DNA from 3 places in the Fusobacterium ulcerans genome. Region 2 is predicted to be linked to each of the others. Evidence: riboswitches for the same ligand, from Rfam matches in the RefSeq annotation. Region 2 holds a riboswitch; each other region holds the start of a gene.
The links. A riboswitch is a leader RNA that binds a small molecule or an ion and turns the genes downstream of it on or off. The one in region 2 is predicted to bind S-adenosylmethionine.
Positions count from the first base shown of each region.

Region 1: linked by a shared signal. The riboswitch ahead of metF (methylenetetrahydrofolate reductase [NAD(P)H]) and the one ahead of C4N20_RS04430 (methionine ABC transporter ATP-binding protein) in region 2 are both predicted to bind S-adenosylmethionine.
Region 3: linked by a shared signal. The riboswitch ahead of metK (methionine adenosyltransferase) and the one ahead of C4N20_RS04430 (methionine ABC transporter ATP-binding protein) in region 2 are both predicted to bind S-adenosylmethionine.

Region 1 is NZ_CP028105.1:231,531-237,112, forward strand. It holds gene C4N20_RS01090 (ABC transporter ATP-binding protein) at 1-1,083, opposite strand, end outside; SAM riboswitch class I at 1,221-1,312, shown strand; gene metF (methylenetetrahydrofolate reductase [NAD(P)H]) at 1,393-2,274, shown strand; gene metH (methionine synthase) at 2,274-5,582, shown strand, end outside.
Region 2 is NZ_CP028105.1:968,844-975,811, forward strand. It holds gene C4N20_RS04410 (family 4 glycosyl hydrolase) at 1-4, opposite strand, end outside; gene C4N20_RS04415 (MetQ/NlpA family ABC transporter substrate-binding protein) at 208-975, opposite strand; gene C4N20_RS04420 (MetQ/NlpA family ABC transporter substrate-binding protein) at 1,010-1,792, opposite strand; gene C4N20_RS04425 (methionine ABC transporter permease) at 1,824-2,471, opposite strand; gene C4N20_RS04430 (methionine ABC transporter ATP-binding protein) at 2,461-3,468, opposite strand; SAM riboswitch class I at 3,558-3,645, opposite strand; gene yqeC (selenium cofactor biosynthesis protein YqeC) at 3,773-5,062, shown strand; gene C4N20_RS04440 (Coenzyme F420 hydrogenase/dehydrogenase, beta subunit C-terminal domain) at 5,246-6,361, opposite strand; gene C4N20_RS04445 (MATE family efflux transporter) at 6,345-6,968, opposite strand, start outside.
Region 3 is NZ_CP028105.1:237,598-244,565, reverse strand. It holds gene C4N20_RS01135 (HpcH/HpaI aldolase/citrate lyase family protein) at 1-819, shown strand, start outside; gene citF (citrate lyase subunit alpha) at 845-2,389, shown strand; SAM riboswitch class I at 2,451-2,538, shown strand; gene metK (methionine adenosyltransferase) at 2,633-3,787, shown strand; gene C4N20_RS01120 (CD0519/CD1768 family membrane protein) at 4,025-5,176, shown strand; gene C4N20_RS01115 (hypothetical protein) at 5,288-5,497, shown strand; gene C4N20_RS01110 (NAD(P)-dependent malic enzyme) at 5,857-6,968, shown strand, end outside.

The DNA.
Region 1 (5,582 bases), 740 kb from region 2:
AATATTTAACATATTAAAGTCAAAAAATAGTTTTTTACCAAATGAAATGTTTTTAATTACATCTGTTGAAGCCCTTGCTGTAAACTCCTTTTCTCCTATTTTGAAATATATATATACTTCATTTCCCATGTTTTCAACAACACTTACTACACCCTGGGCTCTATTTTTTTCCTGACTGTTTTCATCTGAAACTTTTATATTTTCTGGTCTTATTCCAAACCAGATTTTTTCTCCAATATTATTTTTTGCTTTTTCAGCTTTTTCTTTATCCAAAATTAAATAGGTATCAGTATCCAGCTTTACTAGAACTTCTCCATTTTTTTCCAGAAGTTCTCCTTCAACTATGTTCATAGCTGGTGACCCGATAAACCCTGCTACAAATTTATTTACAGGAAAATTGTATATGTTCATAGGCGTATCTACCTGCATAACTTTTCCCTTATTGAGTACACATATTCTATCTCCCATAGTCATTGCTTCTACCTGATCATGAGTTACATATATCATCATAGTTTCTTTTCCTTCACTGAGAAGTTCCTTATGGAGCTGTGTTATCCTTACTCTCATAGACACTCTTAACTTAGCATCCAGATTAGAAAGAGGTTCATCAAAAAGAAATACTTTAGGCTCTCTTACTATGGCTCTTCCTAAGGCCACTCTCTGCTTCTGTCCACCTGACATCTCTTTAGGCTTTCTATCTAAAATATCGCTTATTTCCAATCTTTCAGCAGTTTCCCTCACTCTTTTATCTATCTCTTTTTTAGGAAATTTTGCCATTTTCAATCCAAAGGCCATATTTTCATAAGTAGTCATATGAGGATAAAGAGCATAGTTTTGAAATACCATGGCTATACCTCTGTCTTTAGGAGGAAGCTTATTGGCTAGTTTTCCCTCTATCCATAATTCTCCCTCTGTTATTTCCTCCAGTCCAGCTATCATTCTAAGCATAGTTGACTTGGCACAGCCAGAAGGACCTACAAGCACCATAAATTCTCCCGGCTTTATCTCTAAATCTATTCCATGAACAGCCTTAAAGCCGTTTGGATATACTTTTTCAATATTTTTTAAAATAACTCCGCTCATATCTGCTCCTTTTTCTGTATTCTTCAATAAGAATTATACCATATTTTTCCCCTATTGCATAAAGACAAAAGCTCAATCTTATATTTTTCCTCTATTGACAATAATTTTTGAATATGATACAATTCATGAAATAATTAAGTCCATAGAGAGAGATGGAGGGACAGGCCCTTTGATATCTCAGCAACCTGCTTTAAATGTAAGCGTGGTGCTAATTCCTGATAGATGGTTTAGATTCTAGAAATTTTAAGCTTTTTTCATCTATCAGGTGGAAAAAGCTTTTTTTATTGGATTCAAACAGGAGATGAGCAGATGAAAATTTCAGAATTATTTAAAAACAAAAAAACAGTTGTATCCTTTGAAGTATTTCCACCAAACACTATATATTCTTTAGAGGATGTTTATTCTTCCATTGATGAGCTGGCAAAATTACAGCCTGACTTCATGAGCGTCACATATGGAGCTGGGGGAGCAACTAGAGGAAGAACAGTAGAGATTGCATCAAAGATTAAGAATGATAATAAAATAGAAGCTCTGGCACACCTCACTTGTCTTGGAGCTAAGGCAAATGAAATTGATGATATATTAGAACAGTTAAGAAAAAATAATATAGAAAATATTCTTGCTTTGAGGGGAGACAAGCCTAAAGATGGACTTCCTGTTGAAGAGGGGGATTTTAAATATGCACAGGATCTTATTTCTTATGTAAAGGGAAGAAAGGATTTTTCAATAGGAGGGGCATATTATCCTGAGGGGCATCAGGAGACAAATGATCTTCTGGATCTCTTTAACTTAAAAACAAAAGTAGATTCTGGAACTGATTTTCTTATCTCTCAAATATTCTTTGATAACGAATCTTTCTATCGTTTCAGAGATAAAGTGGATAAGCTTCAAATAAATGTTCCATTAGTTGCTGGAATAATGCCTGTTGCTAATGCAAAGCAGATCAGAAAAATAACTTCAATGTGTGGATGCAGCATCCCTGAAAAATTTCAAAAAATATTAAACAGATATGAGGATAATCCTAAAGCATTGAAAGAGGCTGGAACTGCATATGCAACAGAGCAGATTATAGATTTAATAACTTCCGACATTGATGGAATACACCTGTATACTATGAATAAAGTAGATACAGCTAAAAAAATAATGGCAAATATAGCACATATAAGAGAAATTTCTGGAGGTAGCAGATAATGATAAATGAACTGAAAAAAAGAGTACTTGTATTAGATGGAGCTACTGGAACAGCTATCCAAAAATATAATCTTACTGATGAAGATTTTCAAGGTAAAAAAGGCTGCAATGAAATCCTGAATATAACAAGACCTGATGTAATAAAAGAGATACACACTAAGTATATTGAAGCTGGTGCTGACATTATAGAAACAAACTCATTCAACTGCAACAGAATATCTCTGAAAGATTATGAAATAGAAGATATGTCTTACACTCTTTCAAAAAAAGGAGCTGAACTGGCTAGAGAAACAGCAGATAATTTTTATAAAACTTCTGGGAAGAAAATATATGTTGCTGGTTCTATTGGTCCTACAAGCAAAAGTCTTTCTCTTCCAATGGGAGATGTTCCCTATGAAAGAGAAATTAACTTTGATCAGATGAAAAAAATCTATTCTGAGCAGATAGAAGGGGTCATAGATGGCGGTGTAGATTGCCTCTTGATAGAGACTATATTTGATGGACTAAGTGCCAAGGCTGCCCTTGTAGCTGCCGAGGAACTTTTTGAAAAAAAGAATATACAGCTTCCAATTATGATATCTGCAACTGTAAACAGACAGGGAAAAATTTTCTCAGGACAGAGCATAGAATCTTTAATTACAGCTTTGGACAGACCTTCAATTATTTCCTTTGGTCTTAACTGTTCTTTTGGAGCAAGGGATCTTATTCCAATGATAAAAAGAATAGCTTCTTTTACAGATAAATATATTTCTCTCTATCCTAATGCTGGACTTCCTAATGAAGAGGGAGAATATGAGGAGACTCCTGAGATAACTGCTGGATATTTAAAAGAATTAGTAGATGAAAAAAAGGTAAATATTCTTGGTGGATGCTGTGGAACACATTTTTCGCACATAAAAGCAATAGCTGATTTAGTAAAAGACAAAGAACCTAGACTTCCAGTTTCGAAAGAAAATAGATATTTTCTCTCTGGAAATGAAATATATGATTTCAGCAATAAATTCACAATAGTTGGAGAAAGAAATAATGTAGCTGGTTCTAAAATTTTCAAAACATTGATTGAAGAAAAAAACTATATAAAAGCTTTAGAAATAGCTCGTTCACAAATAGAAAAAGGAGCTGCTGTACTGGATATCAACCTTGATGACGGGCTGTTGATACCTCATGAGGAAATGGAAAGATTTTTAAGAATAATTCAAAATGATCCCATAGTCTCAAAAATTTCTATAATGATAGATTCATCAGACTTTTTCACTATTGAAACTGCCTTAAAAAACATAGCTGGAAAATCAATAGTAAATTCCATCTCTCTAAAAGAGGGAGAAGAAGCTTTCAGAAAAAAAGCCAGAATAATAAAAAAATATGGTGCTGCTATGGTTGTTATGGCTTTTGATGAAAATGGGCAGGGAGTCTCTTATGAAAGAAAGGTAGAAATCTGCAATCGTTCATATAAAATATTGGCTGAAGAAGGAGTTCCCAGCTCAGATATAGCTTTTGATCCAAATATACTGACTATAGGTACTGGAAGTGAAGATGACAGATATAATGGGCTGAATTTTATAAAAACAGTTCAATGGATAAAAGAAAATCTTCCTCAATGCAGTATCACTGGAGGACTTAGCAATTTATCCTTTGCCTTCAGAGGAAACAATCCTTTGAGAGCAGCTATACACTCTTTGTTTATTGAAAATGCAAAAGAAAAAGGAATGAATTTTGCTATAATGAATCCTGGTGAGAAAGCTCCTCAGCTTACTTCAGAAGAAAAAAATACAATCCTATCCTTAATAAACGGAGAAGAGGATTCTCTTGATTCTATATTGGAACTTGCTGTAAAATTAAAAAATGCCTCTGATCTTCTTAAAAAGAACAGCTCCTCTGCTCCTAAAATAATAAAGAATGATTTTGATTCTTTAAAGGACAGAATAGAAAATGCTCTTATTTACGGAGGCAGTACAACTTTTGATACAGATATAAATACTGCTATGGAAACTATGACACCTTTAGATATTATACAAAATATTCTGATGAAAGGTATGGATAAAATAGGTGTTCTTTTTGAAAAGGGAGAACTATACCTTCCACAGCTTATAAGATCAGCAAGTGTTATGAACAGAGCTGTTGATATTTTGAAACCTCATATGAAAATAGAAGCCAATATAGGAATAAAAGGCAAAGTTCTTATGGCTACTGTAGATGGAGATGTTCATGATATTGGTAAAAATATTGCTGGAACAGTTTTGAAATGCAATGGTTATGAAGTGATAGACTTAGGGGTAATGGTAAGCAAAGAAAAAATACTTGAAGAAGCTGTAAAAAACAATGTGGATATCATTACATTAAGCGGTCTTATCAGTCCTTCATTAAAAGAAATGAAAAAGATTCTTTCTCTTTTAGACATCAGCAAACTTTCTATCCCTGTATTAATTGCAGGAGCAGCTACTTCTAAATTGCATACTGCTGTAAAATTAGAGCCATTTTATCAAGGAAAAACTTTTCATACTACAGATGCTTTAGATACTCTTACAATAATAAATAAGTTGATTTATGGTGACAGAGATTTATTTATAACTGAAAAAACAAAAGAACTCAGAGAGTTATGCAAAGTATATTTGAATAATAAAAAAGACACTTCTAAAATATCAGTATCTCCTAAAGAAGATTTTACTTCAGAAGTTATAGCTCCTAAACAATTAGGAAAACAATATATAGAATTTCCTCTGCAAAAGATTGAAAAATATATTAACTGGAATTTTCTTCTTCATAATATGAAAGTAAAAAATACACCTTTAGAAGAAAATACACTAAATGATGCTAAGTATATTTTAGAAAAAATGAAAGAAAATGATATAAAGGTCAAATGTGCTTTTGGAATTTTCCCTTGCACAAAAGATTCTGATAATTTAACAATAAAAGATAGTGATAAAAATTGGTCTATCTCTTTTATAAGAGGGGAAGTAAAAAATAATGATATTGGAATAAGTGATTTTTTCAATGAAAATGACTTTATAGGGACTTTTATTATTTCAGTAAACAGCTCTCTATTTGATGAAGACAACTATATGAGCATAATGGAAAGCATTCTTCTTACAAGAATTGCTGAAGCTGCTTCTGAATTTATGGAAAATTATTTGAAAGAAGAAAATATCTGGCTGCCTAATATCAGACCTGCTATAGGTTATTCATCTATTCCAGATCATTCTATCAAGAAAACTATTTTCGAAATCACTGAAGGTGAAAGAACAGGAGCATATCTTACTAATAATTTTGCTATGTCTCCACTGAGTACTGTATGTGGTATTTATATTTCC
Region 2 (6,968 bases):
TCATCTTTTTTCTCCTTTTTAAAATAAAATATCTTTATTACAAGCAAAGTATAGCATATTAAAATTTTTAAAATAAAAATTTTCATTTTTTGAAAATTTTATTTGTTTTTTCATTCAAAATTTAGTTTTTTACACATTTTTAAGAAATAAAAAAATACCTCCCTAACATAAGGTATTTCTTATATTAGAAAGGTATTTATATTTTTGTTAGAATACTGGTACAAATCCGCCTTTAAAAGTTTCATTGATATAGTTTCTTACTTTATCACTTTGGAAATGTTTTACAAAAGTTTTTATATCTTCTCTGTTTTCATCTCCTGCCCTTACAGCTATGATATTGATATATGGTGAGTCTTTATCTTCAAGAAGTATGCTGTCTCTAGTAGGATAGAATCCTGCATTAAGAGCATATCCTCCATTGATAATAGCTGCATCTACATCATCTATTACTCTAGGAAGCTGAGCTGCTTCTAATTGTTTAAATTTTAGCTTCTTTGGATTTTCTACAATATCAAATGCTGTAGCATGAAGATCTGTAGGGTCTTTAAGTTTTATCAGCCCTATTCTATGAAAAAGAAGAAGTGCTCTTCCACTGTTTGTAGGGTCATTAGGTATAGCTATTGTAGCTTTATCAGGAAGTTCCTCTATTGTTTTGTATTTTTTAGAGTAAAGTCCTAATGGAGCTATATATGTTGCCCCTGCTGAAACAAGATCAAGATTTCTATCTTTTTTAAACTGCTCTAAATATGGAAGATGCTGGAAAGAGTTCAGATCAATATCTCCTTCTGCAAGAGCTATATTAGGAGTTACATAGTCATTCATTTCAACTATTTGAAGTTCTATTCCCTCAGCTTTCAGATCATCTTTTATAAGTTCCATAATCTCTGCTCCTGGATAAGAAGTTGTCCCTATCTTCAAAGTTTTCCCAAAACATATTGTCGTTAACAGTATAAACAGTATAAATATTTTTTTCATCTTTTCAGCTCCCCTTATTATTTATGTATTTTCATTAGAATGTAGGTACTACTCCACCTTTATAGTTATTTAAAATATAGTCGCTTACTTTTTTACTTTGAAGTGCTTTTATAAGTTTTACTATATCTTCCTTATTTTCATCTCCAGCTTTTACAGCTATAATATTTGCATATGGAGATTCTTTCCCCTCTAATAGAAGAGAATCTTCTACTGGTGAGAATCCAGCTTCTAGTGCATAGTTTCCATTGATAACTGCTGCATCTACATCTGGCAGAACTCTTGGAAGCTGTGCTGCTTCAATTGGTTTAAATTTTAATTTTTTAGGATTCTTAACTATATCAAACTCTGTAACATATAGATTTGTTGGGTCATTTAAAGTTATTATTCCATTGTTATGTAAAAGAATAAGAGCTCTTCCTCCATTTGATGGGTCACTTGGTATAGCTATTGTTGCTTTATCAGGCAGCTGTCCTATTTCTTTATATTTTTTTGAGAAAACTCCAAGAGGTTCAACATGAATCTTAGCTGCTGATACAAGTTTTAATCCTCTTTCTGTTACAAATTTTTCAAGATATGGATAATGCTGAAAGAAGTTTGCATCTATTTCTCCTTCTGCCAGTGCTAAGTTAGGAGTTACATAATCTGTAAATTCAATAATTTTAAGATCTACTCCTTCTGCTTTCAAATCATCTTTTACAAGATTTAAAAGTTCTGCATGAGGGACAGGTGTTGCTCCGACTTTCAATTCCCCTGCGAATATTGTTGTTCCTACCAATACAAATGCTGCTGCTAATAATGTTTTTAATGATCTTTTCATAAATATTCACTCCCTTTATAATTTAATTTTTTTATCTGTTCTTTTTTGCTCTATATACAAGATAGTTTCCTAATGATTGTAGTACCTGTACCAGAAGAATTATAACGATTACTGAGTATATCATTATATCTGTCTTGAATCTCTGATATCCGAATCTTATAGCCAGATCTCCAAGTCCTCCAGCACCGATAGTTCCTGCCATTGCTGAGAATCCTATCAAGCTTATTACTGTAACTGTTATTCCATGTATGATATGAGGCATAGTTTCAGGAATCATCACTTTCCATATTATTGTAGAATTACTTGCTCCCATACTTGAGCTTGCCTCAATAAGCCCTCTGTCAACTTCATTCAATGCTCCCTCTATCATTCTTGCAACAAATGGTGCTGCTGATATTGATAATGGAACTATTGCTGCTGTACTTCCTATTGTTGTCCCTACTATTATCCTTGAAAGAGGAAACAGACAAATCATTAAAATGATAAAAGGAAATGACCTCAAAGTGTTGATTATAATTTCAAGAACTTTATTTAATTTAGGTTTTTCTAAAATATTTCCCTCTTTAGTAATTACTAAAAGTATTCCTATTGGGAATCCCATGAGCAATGAGAAGAATGTTGAGAAAAATACCATGTACAATGTTTCCAATGTCGAATCTAAAATCATACTAAATACCATTATAAATCACCTCTACTATAACTCCTGATTCATTGAACCATTCTATTGCTTCCTGCTGCTGCTCCATATCTCCTGACAATTCAATAAACAGATGTCCTACTTTCATTGTAGAAAGATGATCTATCGATCCTCCAATTATACTGAAATCTATATCAAATTTTCTCAGTGCCTGTGATATTATTGGTTCTTCTGCTATAGTTCCTAAGAATTTAAGTTTTACTATATACTTTCCTTTTGTTTTCATTATCTCTACTCCTCTTTCTTCTGTGCTTGGAAGATAAGAGATAAGCTCTTTTGTTATTTCTGCCTGAGGGTTTGAAAAGATATGGTGTACTCCCCCTGTTTCGACTATTTCTCCGTCAGACATTACTGCTACTCTGTTACAGATATCTCTGATAACTTCCATCTGGTGAGTTATCATAACTACTGTAAGTCCAAATTTATGCTGGATATTTTTTATAAGTTCCAATATAGAGTTTGTAGTTTTAGGGTCAAGAGCTGATGTAGCCTCATCTGATAAAAGTATATCAGGGTTATTAGCTAAGGCTCTTGCTATTGCCACCCTTTGTTTCTGTCCTCCACTCAACTGACTAGGGTATGAATCTATTTTATCTGAAAGTTCTACTACTTCCAGAAGCTCCCTTACCCTGTCTTTCATTTTCGCTTTATCCCAGCCAGCTATCTCCAGTGCAAATGCCACATTTTCTCCAACTGTTCTTGATGCTAAAAGATTAAAATGCTGGAATATCATTCCTATTTTTTTTCTTCTCTCTAAGAGTTCATCTTTAGAAAGTTTTGTTATATCTACTCCATCTATTACTATACTTCCACTCGTAGGTTCCTCTAATCTGTTTAAAAGTCTGATGAGGGAAGATTTACCTGCTCCGCTTAGACCTATTATCCCAAATATATCCCCTTTTTTTACTTCAAGGCTGACATCTTTTACTGCATGAAAGCCATTAGAGTATACTTTGTTGATTTTTTCTATTTTGATCATTCCTGTGCTCCTCCATATCTATATTTGAGTAAAAAAAAATCTCTACTGCCATCAAGGAATAGAGATAAATTACACTAATTTTATTAGTCTATCCATCTGTCTGGAATTAGCACCACACCATAACGGCAGGTTGCTGAAACATCACAGGGCCAGTCCCTCAGTCTCTCTTGATGGTTGATTCATTTGTTAGGAGTATATTATAACTTTTTTCAATTTATGTCAATACATTTTTTAAAATTTTTATAGACTGGAAAAAAAATTTCATATACAATACTATATAAAGCTAAATAAACTGGAGGAAGTTATGACTTTTAAATATTTTAATATTATAAAAAATGATGTAATAACCATAACAGGAGCAGGTGGAAAAACTTCTCTTCTATTTTTTCTTGCAGAAAAACTTTCTGAATATGGAAAAGTTCTTGTAACTACCACTACAAAAATTTACTGCCCCTTTGAAGAAAAATATGAATCACTTATTATTGGGAATAATATATCTACTGGAAAAAACAAAAATATAACTGTGGCTGGGAGCAGAATAGAAGATGATAAACTTCACTCTCTGCCTTATGGCGAGATAAATAATATGAGAAAAAATTATGATTTTGTTTTAATAGAGGGAGATGGAGCAAAGGAAAAATTATTAAAAGAATGGAATGATTATGAGCCTTGTATTCCTGAATTTTCTACAAAAATAATTGGAGTAATCAATATGGATATACTTGATTTAAATATTTCCGAAGAAAATATTCATAGATTTAAGCTTCTAAAAGAAAAATTTCCAAAGGATATAAATAAAAAAATAACTTCTGATTTTTTACAAAGATATATTTTATCAGCTGATTATTTTAAAAATTCCAGTAAAGATTCAGAAAAATATCTTTTTTTTAATGGAATTGATGGAGAAAATTATCTCTCTAAATTCCAAGCAGCTATAAAAACAGCATATAAATTATCTGAAAATAGTTTTCTGCCAAAAATATTTATAGGAAGTCTTAAAGAAAAAATGATTTATCCTTTTAAAAAATTAGATGCTGTTGTTATGGCTTCTGGTTTTTCTAAAAGAATGGGAAAAAATAAACTGTCTCTCTCATACAAAGGGAGAACTCTTTTAGAAGCAACCTTAGAGAAAATTTCTCATATCCCTTTTAATGAGGTTATTATCTGCGGAAGAGAGGAATGGGTTGAAGATCTTGCTGATAAATATAATTTTAAATATTGCTATAACTCTTTTGCTGATCTTGGGCAGAGTGAAAGTATAAAGCTTGGTACAGAAAATTCTTTTGGAGAGGGGATAGCCTTTTTCCCTGGAGATCAGCCTCTGCTGACTGAGGATACAATTTTAAATCTCTATTATGAATTTCAGAAAACTAATCTTATAACTATCCCAACAGTTGAAGAAGATAGATTTTCCCCTGTATTTTTTCCAGAAGATAAAAAAGCTGAACTATTGAAATTGGAAGGAGACACTGGAGGGAAAACTATTATTAAAAAGACTCCAGTTATCAATCTTGTTAAGTTTTCTTCAAAAGAGGAGTTTAAAGATATTGATACCATCGAAGATTATATGTATATACTTAATAATAAAAAATAATCTAACCTTTTCTTTTATATCTTACTGATTAATCAGTGGTCAAAAGCTAGATTATATTTTGGAAATCAGAAAAATTTTTGTAATTAATAAAGCAGGTAAAATGTAGTTTGAACAAAGCAAATTTCCAGTAATTAAGCAGTTGATTTTTAACTGCTTAATTACTGAGATGAAACAGGGGAGCTTTTATTTAAATATATTATATTTTTTCATTGCCTCTTCCAGCCCTAATTCAATGACGCTATCCCAAAATTCTCCTCTAGTTTCAGGATAAGATATTGGGTAGCTCAATCTCTGCTGATGTTTCACAGATTCTGAACTTTTCCTTTTCTCCATTTCCATATCATTTTTCATTTTATTAAGAATCTCTTCTCCTTTTTCATTGTTGACAATAACTAATGAAAGTCCTCTCTTATCATATTTTTCTGGAGCAAATTCCTCTATTCCAAAATAATCTGCTATTGTTATATCAGAAACTCTAAGAGTGTCAGTAAATCTACATGCTGAACAAGATGGACGGCTTATTGAAAGCAGCCCAAAGAACATTTTATAAAATCTCTCATCTCCTTGGACTTCATTCATTGCAGTTGTAGAAAAATGAAAAGATTTGTTGCTGTTGGTTCTGTTCCAGTCTAATTTTTTAGTTCTAAAATGAACTTCATCAATAGTCCCCCCATTTTCTTTTTCCAGTACTTTTTTCAGTTCTTCCCAAATAAAAGGACTTGTGACACTGTGACATATAAGGTCGCAAATATATAGATTTTCTCTCAATGGTGTATTTCCTATAAAAGCTTTAAGTCCTGCACATTGACATGGAGTTCCAGAAAATAAGACTTTTCTTCCTTCTGCCAATTTCTCTTTTATTTTAGGAAAAATATCACCTAATCTACTCTGTACATACTTGGAAAATCTAAATCTATCTCTTCCTTCTTTTGTTTCTGCCATTTCATGTACTACACAAAAGTTATCATCAAAATCAACTCCACATATTATTCCACCCTCTTTTAAGAAAACATCTGAAATAGCTGTAAATGCTCCTCCAGAGGTAGAATTTTTAAGTGTATCCTCACTTTTGTGCTTTGATAGATAAAAATCTCCTTCTATTTTATTTTTTAGAGATTTTTCATTTATAACAGGGCAGACTTTTTTACATAATTGACAATCTATACACAGTGACTGATCAATTTTAGGATATAGAAATCCCTCTCTGTCAGGTTCCATTTTTATCGCTTCTTTAGGACAGATATTATAACAAGCAGTGCACCCACAGCAATCTTCTTTTTTCTCAAATATGTACTCCATTTAATTCCCTCCTTCTGTTTCTGTATCTCATATATAAATATCCTTCATATGACGCCATAAATATCCAGCCTATTCCCATTCCAACAGCTACTCCTGATATTCCCATATATTTTGTAAGCATGTATGACAAGACTACTCTAATAGGAATTTGAATAAATGTTGCTATAAGAGTCACATCCATTCTTCCGAATCCCCTGAAAAAACCTTGCAGAGTATTGCATAAAGCTGTAAGTATATAGAAGAATGCTATTGTTTTTAAATATGTTCTTCCTAAAAATATAGCTTCTGTTTCTGATGATTCAATAAATATTTTCATTATTGAACCTGAAAAAATAAATATAAGTATTGCAGTTGCAACGCAATAAAGCAATGACATTGTTAAGGCACTTTTAAACCCTTTAAATATTCTTTCATCTTTTCCAGCTCCTCTATTTTGAGAAATAAAAGTAGTAAGAGCTGCTCCCATACTGTCTCCTGGTGTAAGTATAAACCCATCTATTCTGCTTCCAGAATTAAAAGCAGCTATTGAATCGATTCCCAAAGGATTTACTGCTCCCTGTACAAATACAGCTCCTGTAAAAATTATAGTCTGTTGAACTGCATAAGA
Region 3 (6,968 bases), 730 kb from region 2:
CAAACAGCAGCTGTATTCGGTTCAGACGCTGTTATATTTGACTTGGAAGATGCTGTTGCATTAACAGAAAAAGATGCTGCAAGATATTTGATAAGTGAAGCTTTAAGAACAAATAAATATGATGATGTAGAAGTAGTAGTAAGAGTTAATCCTTTATCTACTCCATTTGCAGAAAAAGATATAGATGTAATAGCAAGATTGAAACCAGATGCTATACTTCTTCCAAAAGCTTGTCCTGAAGATATAGTTGTATTAGATAAAAAATTAAATGAAATAGAAAAAGAAATGGGATTTGAAGCAGGAAGTATAAAAATACACCCACTAGTAGAAACTACTTATGGAGTAGAAACAGTATATGAAACTATAAAATCAAGTCCAAGAGTAATTTCTGTTTTGTTAGGTGGAGAAGACCTTGCAGTTGATTTGGGAGTAAAAAGAACTAAATCATCAGACGAATTATTCTATGCAAGAACAAAAGTAGTAAATGCATGTAAAGCTTGTAAAGTAGATGCAATAGATACTCCATTTACAGATACAAATGACTATGAAGGATTAATGGCTGACTCATTAAAAGCAAAAATGTTAGGATTTACAGGAAAACTTGCTATAAACCCAAGACAAATAGATACAATCCATGCAGCTTACTGTCCATCACAAGCTGAAATCAATCATGCTTTAAGAGTAATAGCTGCTAAAGAAGAAGCTGCTAAAGAAGGTCTTGGAGTATTCTCATTAGATGGAAAAATGGTTGACCTTCCAATTATAAATAGAGCTATTCATACATTGGATGTTGCAAGACTTATTGGTCTAATAGATTAATCAATAATATGTGAGGTGTTTATAGATGAAAAATATTTTAGGAAGAGAAGTTCCTGATTTTATAGAAGGATACGGAAAAATCAATCATTATAATGGATATTTAGCAAATACAACTGGAGTAGTAAAAAAGAATTATAACTTTAAAACTGTAACTCCTAATGATAAAAAACTTCATACTGATTTTGAAAAATTAATGGATAAACTTCCATTAAAAGATGGAATGGTTGTATCTTTCCACCACCATTTAAGAAATGGAGATTATGTATTAAATTTAGTAATGGCAGAAATAGCAAAAAGAGGATATAAAGATGTAACATTAGTTGCAAGTTCTATATTCCCATGCCATAAACCAGTAGTAGAAATGATTGAAAAAGGAATAGTAACACAAATATATGCTGGATACATGTCAGGACCAGTTGCTCAGGCAATATCACAAGGTAAAATGCAAAAACCAGCAGTTATGCATACTCATGGTGGAAGAGCAAGAATAATGGAAACAGGAGAGGTTGAAGTAGATATAGCTTTTGTTGCAGCTCCAACTTCAGATGAATATGGAAATATAAATGGAGTAGATGGAAAATCAGCATGTGGAGCTTTAGGATATGCTCACTCAGATGTTGAAAATGCTAAATTAGTAGTAGCTATCACTGATAACTTAGTTCCATATCCAAATACAACAATAGAAATCAATCAAACTTTAATAGACTATGTATTAGTAGTAGATGCTATTGGAGATCCTAAAGGAATAGTATCTGGAACTACTCAGATCACTAAAAACCCAATAGGATTAAAAGTTGCTGATCTTACAGCTAAATTCATAGAGCAATCAGGATATTTAAAAGATGGAATGAGCTTCCAAACAGGTGCAGGAGGAATATCACTTGCAGTTGCAGCAGAAGTTAGAAATCTTATGAAATCAAAAAATATAGTAGGAAGTTTTGCTGCTGGAGGAATAACAGGATATATAGTTGATATGTATAAAGATGGACTTTTCAAAGCTCTATTTGATGTACAATGTTTTGACCTTAATGCAATCAAATCAGCAAAAGAAAATCCAAACCATATAAAAATGTCAGCAACAATGTATGCAAATGCAAATAATAAAGGTTCAGTAGTAAATATGCTTGATATAGTTATCCTAGGTGCAACAGAAATGGATACAAACTTCAACGTAAACGTAACTACAGGATCAGATGGAGTTATCATGGGAGGATCTGGAGGACACAGTGATACAGCAGCTGGATCAAAACTATGTATAATAGTTTCTCAATTAGTAAATGCAAGAATATCAGTAGTAAAAGACAGAATAACTACTGTAACAACTCCTGGAGAAACAGTAGATGTACTGGTAACAGAAAGAGGAATAGCAATTAATCCATTAAGAAAAGATCTAATAGAAAAATTCAAAAATTCTAATCTTCCAATCAAAACAATAGAAGAGCTAAAAGAAATAGCAGAAGCTATGACTGGAAAAGAAGAAGCAATAGAATTTGAGGATAAAGTAGTTGCTGTAGTGCAGTACAGAGACGGATCTATAGTGGATGTTGTAAGACAAGTAAAAAATAACTAAATAATTATTGACACAAATAGTAAAAAAATATATAATAAGGTGTAAATGATAAATATAAAGAATACCATCAAGAGAGATTGAGGGACTGGCCCGTTGAAATCTCAGCAACCTGCTTTTTAAGTGTGGTGCTAACTCCTGAGAGATGGAATATTGGATTTAACACTTAATCCCTTTCATCTGTCTGGTGAAAGGGATTTTTTTATCTTGACACATTAAATTATTAATATATTTTAAGGAGGAAAAATGAAAAATTTAACTTATTTCACATCAGAATTTGTATCACCTGGTCACCCAGATAAGGTATCAGATCAAATTTCAGACGCAGTAGTAGACGCATGTCTTGCTGATGATCCAAATTCAAGAGTAGCGTGTGAAGTATTTTGTACAACAGGACAGGTTGTTGTAGGAGGAGAAATCACAACTACTACATATATAGATATCCAAGACATTGTAAGAAGTAAAATTGATGAAATCGGATATAAAGAAGGAATGGGATTCGATTCTAACTGTGGAGTATTAAGTGCTATCCATGCTCAATCACCAGATATAGCTATGGGAGTAGATATTGGAGGAGCAGGAGACCAAGGTATAATGTTTGGAGGAGCTGTAAAAGAAACTCCAGAATTAATGCCGTTAGCTCTTGTATTAGCTAGAGAAATATTAGTGAAACTTACTAAAATGACTAGAGCAAAAGAACTTCCATGGGCAAGACCAGATGCAAAATCACAAGTAACTTTAGCTTATGATGAAAATGGAAAGATAGATCACGTTGATACAGTAGTAGTGTCTGTACAACATAATCCAGATGTAACTCAAGCTCAAATAAAAGAAGAAGTAATAGAAAAAGTAGTAAAACCAGTATTGAGATCTTATGGGCTTGATCCTGATCAAGTAAAACATTTCCATATCAATCCAACAGGAAGATTTGTAATTGGAGGACCACACGGAGATACAGGAGTAACTGGAAGAAAAATAATAGTAGATACATATGGAGGATTCTTTAGACATGGTGGAGGAGCTTTCTCTGGAAAAGACCCTTCAAAAGTAGATAGATCAGCAGCTTATGCAGCAAGATGGGTTGCAAAAAATATAGTTGCAGCAGACCTTGCAGATAAATGTGAAATCCAATTATCATATGCAATAGGAGTTGTAGAACCAACATCAGTAAAAGTAGATACATTTGGAACTGGAAAAGTAGATGAATTTGAATTAGCAGAAGCTGTTAAAAAAGTATTTGATCTAACACCAAGAGGGATAGAAAGAGCACTTGAATTGAGAAGTGGAAAATTCAAATATCAAGATCTTGCAGCATTTGGACATATAGGAAGAACTGATTTAGATATTCCATGGGAAAAACTTGATAAAGTAGAAGAATTAAAAAAAGCTTTAAATAAATAGTAAAAAAGAGAGGGATCAAAAATTTGAAATTATGTTTCAGATTTTTGATCTTTTTTTGTAGAAATAAAATAACATAAAGCTGGATATTAATATAAGTATGTCTTTAGATGTTGAAAAATCAATACTTAGAGAGACACTTTTTTTATTATAAAAAAGCTTTTAAGGTGCAAAAATATTGACACTTTTTATGTCTGATGTTATACTTTTAAGGTATAAGTAAACACTAAGGAGATAATAATGGAAAAATTAAAAAAGAAAGCAATAAGTTTAGAAGCTTTTATATGTCTGGGATTATTAGCTGGATCTTTTATAACAACTGCTAAAATAATGGGACCTGTGAATATGATAAATACTGTAATGGGAACGGCACATGATCTTCTGATAAACACAGTATTCTTTATAATGGGAGTTGCAGTATTAGCAGGAGCTCTTTCAGAAATATTATCTGAATTTGGAGTGATATCCCTGATAAATAAATTGCTTTATTTTGTAATTTATCCTTTGTATAGATTGCCAGGAGCTTCAGCATTAGCAATAGTGACAACATATATATCAGATAATCCAGCTGTACTTAGTTTAGCAGCAAATAAAGAATTTAGAAAATATTTTAAGAACTATCAGTTTACAGCTCTTACTAACTTGGGAACATCTTTTGGGATGGGATTCATAGTATCAGCATTTATGGTGGCACAAGGTGGACTTATGAAAGAAAATCTTTTTAAGGCAGTCCTTATAGGAAATCTTGGAGCAGTGGTAGGAAGTATAATAAGTGTAAATTTAATGCTGCATTATAGTAAAAAATATTTTAAAAGTATAGGAGAATCAGAAGAAGAAAAGGAAATAGAAAAATTTGTTCTTGATACAAGAGAAATAAGAAGAGGATCAATTTTTGGAAGATTTTTAGAAGCCATGCTGGAAGGTGGAAAAGTAGGAGTAGATATGGGAATTGCGATAATTCCTGGAGTAATTATCATATGTACAACAGTTCTTATGCTTACAAATGGTATGCCTCAAGGTGGCTATACAGGAGCAGCTTATGAAGGAATAGGAATACTTCCAATAATTGGAGCAAAACTTAATTTTATATTAAAGCCGTTATTTGGATTTACCAGTCCACAGGCAATAGCTTTTCCTATAACAGCACTTGGAGCAGTGGGAGCTGCTATTGGACTTGTACCTCAATTTATAAAAGAGGGCGTAATAGGGCCAAGAGAGATAGCGGTTTTTACAAGTATGGGAATGTGCTGGAGCGGATACTTAAGCACTCATGTAGCTATGATGGACAGTTTGAAATATAGAGAATTAACTGGAAAAGCAATATTCAGTCATACTATTGGAGGATTGGCAGCTGGAATGGCAGCAAACTTCTTGTATTCATTATTTGTATAGATAAAACAGAGGATGTGAACTGCATCCTCTTTTTCATTTGAAAAAAAGGAAAGGAAAATTGATCTTGTATAATATATAAGAAGAAGAAAACCTAATGAAGGAGGTATTTTTATGAGAGGCATATTAAAAGAAAGAATAGACGCAGAGAATTTAGCTAAAGCTGTAGAAAGAGGAGAAGAATTTTTGGAAAAAGATAGGAAAGTGGAAATATCTTTTGATGGAACAGCAATAGTAGTTACTAAAACTGTAGCTTATGCTATTACTGAAGAATTTGTAGAGGAAAATGAAGAGAAATTAAAGAAATTGGGAATACTAAAATAAGAACATTGCTTTAAATGGAGGTGGTTGAAAAGTAAAAAAAATTTTTCAATCACCTAAATTTTTGTTGGAAAAATAGATAATAAACAATATATATTGTACACGGATGAAAAAAATATTTTAAAAATTTATTTTCAGAAAATATATGTACTAGTTTAAGTTTATTATATCAATATTAGATATTAAATACGTAAATAAGACAAGAAAAAAAGAAAATACTTTACTTTTGTACAAAAAGGGGATATAATACATCATATAAAGCTTTAAAGGCAAATATATATTATTTGAATATAGTTTGCACTGTCACAATAAATGAAAATAAATTTTCAAAAAATATTTTATAATAAACGGAGGGAGATATTATGTCAACAGTATTCGAAAGAGCACTAGAAATGCATGAAAAAAATAAAGGAAAGATATCAATAGTTTCAAAAGTGAAAGTAGCTAATAAAGATGATTTGAGTCTTGCTTATTCACCAGGTGTTGCAGAACCTTGCAGAAAAATAGCAGCTAACAAAGAGGATGTATATAAATATACAGCAAAAGGAAACATGGTTGCAGTTATTACTGATGGAACAGCAGTATTAGGACTTGGAGATATCGGTCCAGAAGCAGCTCTTCCAGTAATGGAAGGTAAATGTGTACTATTCAAAGAATTTGCAGGGGTAGATGCAATTCCTATTTGTTTAGATACTAAAGATCCAGAAGAAATTATCAGAACAGTAAAATTACTAGCTCCAGGACTTGGAGGAGTAAACTTAGAAGATATATCAGCACCAAGATGTATAGAAATAGAAACTAGATTAAAGAAAGAATTAGATATTCCTGTATTCCATGATGACCAACACGGAACTGCAATAGTAGTTGCTGCTGGACTTATCAATGCTTTCAAAGTTGTAGGTAAAAAATTCTCTGATGCTAAAGTTGTAGTAAATGGAGCAGGGGCAGCAGGAAGTTCTATAACTAAACTTATAAGAGATTTAGGAGCAAAAGAAATATTAGTTCTTGATAAACCTGGAATCCTTAGAAAAAGTGATAAAGAATCTTATGACTTCTCTAAGAGAGAGTTAGCTGAAATAACTAACCCTAATGATCTTGCTGGAGATTTAGCATTTGCAGTACAAGGAGCCGACGTTTTTGTTGGAGTATCTGTAGGAAATATTCTTACTACTGAAATGGTAAAAACAATGAATAAAGATGCTGTAATATTTGCAATGGCAAATCCTACTCCTGAAATAATGCCAGAAGATGCTTTAGCAGGAGGAGCAAAAATAGTAGGAACTGGAAGATCAGACTATCCTAACCAAATAAATAACGTTCTTGTATTCCCAGGATTATTCAAAGGGGCTTTAAGAGCAAAATCTAGAAAAATAACTGAAGAAATGAAACTTGCAGCAGCAAGAGGATTAGCTTCTCTTATTACTGATGAAGAAATGAATGAAAATTACATCATTCCAGATGCTTTTGATAAAAG